DNA from 2 places in the Halomonas sp. TG39a genome. Region 2 is predicted to be linked to the other one. Evidence: predicted binding sites of a transcription regulator. Region 2 holds the regulator's gene; the other holds the start of a gene.
What was found. Region 2 encodes FNR, which switches genes on or off when oxygen is low (the NO sensors DNR and NnrR bind a similar motif). Its sites were predicted from a motif close to TTGATNTANATCAA; they were not measured.

Region 1 (3,208 bases), on a different contig from region 2:
ATGCTCCAGGCACCCAGGCGGCGTAGCACTTTAGGTTTGCCCCGGCTGGCGCGAATAAACGCCCGCACCTTTGGCTCGTGTATAAGCTGGATGGAGAGCGAGGCGCGTTTGGGCTCCGGGCGTACTAACACGGTAAGCACGCCAATGCTCATAAGCGCTGCCATGCTGAGATACGCCACATCCCAAGAGGCCGACGCCGCGATATACAGCGCACCGGCACCGGCGGCCAGTAAGCCACCGCGATAGCCAATAATATAGGTCGAGGCCATAGCCGCCTGAACATCGTCATCGGCGGACTCAATACGGTAGGCGTCAATGGCAATATCCTGGGTCGCCGAGCCAAAGGCCACCAGCAGTGCAAACAGGGCCACCCAACCGAGGTTACCCACCGGGCTCAAACCCGCGAGTCCCACTAGCCCCGCAGCAATGGTCGCTTGAGCCAGTAGCATCCAGCCACGACGTTGCCCAAAGGCGCGGGTCAAAATCGGTAGCGCTAGCCGATCCACCACCGGCGCCCAGAAAAATTTGATTGAGTAGAGCATGCCTATCCAGGCAAAAAAGCCAATCGCCGCGACCTCAACGCCATCGCTGCGCAGCCAGGCTGAGAGCGTTGAAAACACCAGCAAAAATGGTAAGCCAGCGGAAAACCCCAAAAACAGCATGGTAATAACGGGCGCACGACAATAAACAGCCAGCGCGGCAAGCCAACTGCGCTGGGGGGTGGGGCTTAACATGAAACGCTACTCCTGGTGGAAAGACGCTGGCGATGGCCAGGTGGTAAACTAGGCTTTGTACGAAAACTGCCTGCGCTCGGCCATGCTGCGTTAAAAAACGGCTCAAAATGCTCATTTACACCCCGTAAACTCCGCTTTTTCGCCGTTTTTTGCCTTACCTGACCTTCGCTCGCCGACTTTTCGTACAAAGCCTAAGACAGTGTTCTAATACAAAGTTTTATCACAAAACCGACAGCTTACCGGAGAGGAGTTTTCCATGTCGATTACGGCGCATCAGGTCGTTACCTTGCACTATGTCCTTAGCGACGTGCTCAACGATGGCAGCAAGCAGGTATTGGATGACTCCCAGGCGCGCAATAAGCCGCTAGAGTATTTGCATGGTCACGACAATATCGTGCCAGGGCTAGAGAGTGCCTTATCAGGCCAAACGGCTGGGGCCGAGTTAAGCGTTCAACTAATGCCTGCCGATGCCTATGGCGTGCGCAACGAAGACCTGGTTCAAGAAGTCAGCCGCGGCTCTTTTGGGAACGCTGAGTTAGCGCCGGGCAGCCGCTTTCAAACCGAAGGCGAAGCCGGGCCGCAAATTGTCACGGTACTCGAAGTTGATGGCGACCGGGTCACCGTTGATACCAACCACCCCCTGGCCGGGCGCACGCTAAACTATAAAGTGACCATTTTAGACGTACGCGAAGCTACCCGTGCAGAGTTAGCCAAAGGCCACCCGTTACCGCCAGGTACCGAGCACAGCAAAGTCGAAGACCGCAAGGTGCTTTAGTGCTCATCACGCCCAAAAATTGATCGGTATCAATTTCCTGTTTAACCGCCTTCCCCCGCCTGCCGTAACTTGACCTAGGTCAGTATTCTCCCGCCATTGAGTGACTAGTATGAACGCATACATCACGGCGGGAGGATTCACCATGTATTGGGATGACACAATTATCTTCGGCTTATCCACCGTCGCGTTAGTAATCGCATTTATGGTGGGCTGGGTGGGCTTCGTGATTCGCGATCATCTACGTAAAGATGAGCGCAAGAAGTAGCTTACCCAATTCATGTAAACCTTGTCAGGGGAGGGGGTTTGCTAGCGTAGTAAGCCTCCTGTTGCCAGCCCATAATGGGCTGGCTTTTTTTTGAAATATCAAAATCGGCTGGGTTGAAAACACGTAGCGTGCGTTTAAGAGCAATGTAAAGCTTGCTCTGGTAAAGTTCTTTAAAAGAATGCACACACCAGGAAGCTTTGCCATGAACGCAGTTGCCTTACACCGCAGCCCATGGGGGCGTGTACGTGATCGATTGGCGTGTACGTTAATTGTCGTGGGCATAACACTTCCAACGACTGTCTTTGCCCAGGCATTGAATATGATCAACGGCGATGTCACTGAAAAGGTCGCCCTTAGTGATTTACGCGCCATGTCCGACGAGACGTTTACGCTCTACGATCCCTATCAGGGGCGCGAAGTGGAGATGCAGGGAGTCGCTTTTCGTACCTTTCTGATTGAACAGTTTGGCGAAGTACCCCCAGCACTTCACTTTACCGCCTGGGATGACTACGAGGTTACCTTAGAAGGCTGGAATGACCCTAATTGGTACCTGGTTAGCTCTGAGGATGGCGATCCGCTCACCATCCGCACGCGAGGCCCTGTGCGTCTGGTGGAACGTGACTATGGTGATCGCGACGTAGAAAACCTGCGTGAGTTTAACGACTGGATCTGGATGATTCGTAGCATAGAGGCGAAGTGGTGACATCCAAACCCAAGCTAGCTGCGCAGCCAACGATGCAACCACGGCCTCTAGCGCGCCAGCATCGCTACATTACGTGGTTGTCGCTGAGCTTGATGAGCTTTTTGGCGCTTATGGTGTTGATAGTTTATGAATCGCGCTGGGTCTACCCCGAAATACAGGCGTACTTCAGCCAGACGGGGAGTCTTACAGGCCAGCAGCTCTCTACGCGGGCACGGGTCTACCTACAAAATGCCCAGTCCGAGCTCTTGAGCGATCAGCCAGAGCTAGAAGCGCTGGATGCTGCCACCATGGATATTGACTTGGCCTACGGTTTAGCCGATATGCACATATATCGGCGTGAATATGCTTGTTCCGAGCCTAGTTTGACGGAGTTAGATCGGCTGGTGGCTTCGTTAGCGGCACGCGACATTGACCGTGTCGCTGCGGCGATGGCGTTGTTCGCACCGATTCAATGCTTAACCCACATTGAGATGGATCAGCTTGATCGCCGGGGTGCGGCGATTAATGATTTTTCAGAAAGTACCCGCCAGCATAGCCTAGTGCTGACTTACTCCAGTTTATTAATCTTTGTGATGGGGTTGTTATTTTGGTGGCTTCACGAGCGCCAGCTGCGGCGCACGGATCGCGCCACTCAGGAGACCTTCGAGTGGATGCAGCGTGCCATGCGCGACCCGCTCACTGGGATAGGCAATCGCAGCGCTTTGCACCAGGATGTGTTGGCGAAGCAGCAT
Region 2 (3,208 bases):
GGGTGGCGGAACGCCGACCTTTCTTAGCTTGAATCAGATGGGCGACCTGATTGATCGTTTGGATGCCCGGTTTGGCCTTTCGTCCTCTGCCGATCGCGACTACGCGATTGAAATAGACCCCCGGGAAGCGGATGTATTTACCCTGCGCCACCTGCAGTCGTTAGGCTTTAACCGCATTAGCCTGGGCGTGCAGGATTTAAGCCCGTTGGTACAGAAAGCCATTAACCGCATTCAACCGCGGGTACTCACCGAAACGCTGATGGAAGAGGCGCATCGCCTGGGCTTTCGCTCGCTCAATCTCGATCTTATTTACGGTTTACCGTTTCAGACAGAAAAGAGCTTTGCGAATACCCTCCGCCAGGTGATTGAACTCAATCCGGCGCGTCTTTCAGTATTTAACTACGCCCATATGCCCGAGCGCTTTGCTCCCCAGCGGCGTATTAATGTCGATGATTTGCCGGGCGGTGAAGAGAAGCTGGCAATTCTGCGCACCACGATTGAAATGCTCACCGCGGCTGGCTACGTACATATCGGCATGGATCACTTTGCCCGGCCTGATGATAGCCTGGCCATTGCTCAGCGCGACGGCTCGCTACAGCGCAACTTCCAAGGCTACTCCAGCCATGCCCAGTGCGATTTAATCGGGCTTGGCGTTTCGGCGATTTCACGTATTGATGACGTCTACGCGCAGAACCCGAGCGATCTGGCAAGCTACGAGGCGGCGTTGGATCAGGGTCAGCTCGCTACTGTGCGAGGCGTGCGGTTGAGTGATGACGACCTAATCCGGCGGGATGTGATTGAGCGGCTGATGTGCGATATGGGCATTGATCTGGCTGCGGTCAGCCAGCGCTGGAACATCGATGCCCCCCGCTATTTTGCCCCCGCTCTGGAGCGTTTACAGAGCGCTGAGCAAGATGGCCTACTGACCCGTAGTGGTGATCGACTTAACGCCACGCCCATGGGTCGACTGCTGGTGCGCCATTTAGCCATGGCGTTCGATACCCATCTTTCTGGGCAAATAGGGCAGCGCTACTCTAAGATTGTTTAATCACCTTATTGCAGGCATGCTAACGGCACCACAATAAGTAAGAATTTGCTAATTTTATCCTGACCCACTCAAGGAGCACCGCATGTTGGAACCTATGAGCAGCCGACGCTCGCTACTCCACGAAGCGCGCTGCCAAACCTGCAGCCTTAGCTCGCTGTGCCTGCCGCTTGCCCTTGAGTTGGACGATATGGGGCAGTTCGATGCGATTATTCGCCGCCGTGCGCCGCTGAAAAAAGGCGAGCCGCTGTTTCGCCAGGGTGATACTTTTACCAGCGTTTACGCGGTGCGTTCGGGGAGTTTGAAACAGGTCACCGCCGAAGGTAACGGCAGTGAGCAGTTGACCAATTTCTACCTGCCCAGTGAACTGGTGGGGCTGGATGGCATTGATGAAGAGCACTACCCCGGTAGCGTTATCGCCCTGGAAACCACCACCGTTTGCGAGATTCCTTTTGACCGCCTGGATTTGCTCTCAGAAGAGATCCCTGAGCTACGTGGCCAGCTGTATCGGAGCATGAGCAAAGAGTTACGCGATGACCGACGCATGATGCGCCTACTCTCGCGAAAAACCGCCGATCAACGGCTGGCCACCTTTTTGATTACCCTTTCGGACCGTTTTCGTCGCCGGGGCTACTCGCCCTACAGTTTTCGCCTCTCAATGCCGAGGGCCGATATTGGCAACTACCTGGGCTTAGCGGTGGAAACCGTCAGCCGCATTTTAAGCCGCTTTCAGCAACAAAGCGTGGTGGCGGTTTCCGGGCGAGAGGTCAATATTCTCGATATGCCGCGTTTGATTACCCTCGCCGAAGAGGAAGAGCAAACGGTTAGCTGACGTTGAAGGCCTGGATGCGACCCGCCAGCAGCTCCGCCTGCTTCGCCTCTAAGCCCTCAAAATCAAACAGGCTTCGGTCTGCCAGCTGGGAGGGCGCAATATTGGTCACCGCTTTAAACATGCTTTCCAGACGGCCAGGGAACTTCTCATCCCACTCGGCGAGCATCTCTTTGACCACCTGACGCTGCATATTAGGCTGGGAGCCGCACAGGTTGCAGGGAATGATTGGGAACGCCATCAGCCGCGAAAATTCCGCAATATCCGCTTCTTTGCAGTAGGCCAACGGCCGAATAACGATATTCTTACCATCATCGGATAGCAGCTTGGGCGGCATCGCTTTCAGGTTGCCGCCGAAGAACATATTCAGAAACAGGGTTTCAAGAATATCTTCCCGGTGATGGCCCAGGGCAATTTTATTGGCCCCAATCTCTTCGGCAAACCCATACAGCGAGCCGCGGCGAAGCCGTGAACAGAGCGCGCAGGTGGTTTTACCTTCAGGGGTTTTCTCTTTCACCACCGAGTAGGTATCGCGTTCTACGATATGATACTCCACCCCCTGTTTGTCCAGATAGGCAGGCAGCACATGCTCAGGGAAGCCCGGCTGCTTCTGATCCAGATTGACCGCTATCAACGAAAAGTTAACTGGCGCGTTGCGCTGCAAGTTGCGCAAAATCTCCAGCATCGTGTAGCTGTCCTTACCGCCGGAGAGGCACACCATCACGCGATCGCCTTCATTGATCATTTGGTAATCAATAATCGCATTGCCCACTTCTCGGCGCAGACGCTTTTGCAGCTTGTTAAATTCACGCTTCTGCTTAGCATCAGCCTGCACAGCGTCTGGAGAGGCTGCAGGAGCAACATCTGGCGTGTCAAAATGCGGGTCGAAATAATCTAGGGATTGCATGAAATAAGCACTGCCGATAGTGAAAGGCGCTAAAAGAGGAAATATTGCCACATTCTAACAACACTCACCGCCTGACCCAAACACTAGTGCTTCCACCATTCCTATGCCACCTCCGCCATAACGCGCTGTAGGCGCATATACAGAAGTGCGCTGGCGGTTGCCTCGGCAAGCACGCTTTGCACACCCATGGCAGGCACCTGCCAGCATGCCAGCGCCTGGGCGAAGCTGCTGGGCGCTTCTACCTCCGGATGCAAACGCCGCAGTTGGCGCTGATGCAGTCTCGCCACATCAACCTGGGCATTGGGTAGCGCAAAATTCAGCCGCTTAGTCAGTAGTGTATTCAACGCTCCAATGCGCTGCTCCAACTGCCAGCCCACTATGGGCCGGTTGCCGATAAATTCCACTAACGCGCTCAAGTTATCACTGC

Region 1: the regulator FNR is predicted to act here: its motif matches at 1,579-1,592, upstream of ccoM (cytochrome c oxidase subunit CcoM).

Annotation. Positions count from the first base shown of each region.
Region 1 covers NZ_JQLV01000001.1:1,645,835-1,649,042, forward strand. The annotation lists gene U738_RS07220 (AmpG family muropeptide MFS transporter) at 1-734, opposite strand, end outside; gene U738_RS07225 (FKBP-type peptidyl-prolyl cis-trans isomerase) at 991-1,509, shown strand; gene ccoM (cytochrome c oxidase subunit CcoM) at 1,619-1,774, shown strand; gene U738_RS07230 (hypothetical protein) at 1,977-2,477, shown strand; gene U738_RS07235 (GGDEF domain-containing protein) at 2,510-3,208, shown strand, end outside.
Region 2 covers NZ_JQLV01000002.1:816,169-819,376, forward strand. The annotation lists gene hemN (oxygen-independent coproporphyrinogen III oxidase) at 1-1,048, shown strand, start outside; gene fnr (fumarate/nitrate reduction transcriptional regulator Fnr) at 1,131-1,877, shown strand; gene ttcA (tRNA 2-thiocytidine(32) synthetase TtcA) at 1,870-2,781, opposite strand; gene U738_RS21935 (DNA polymerase III subunit epsilon) at 2,883-3,208, opposite strand, start outside.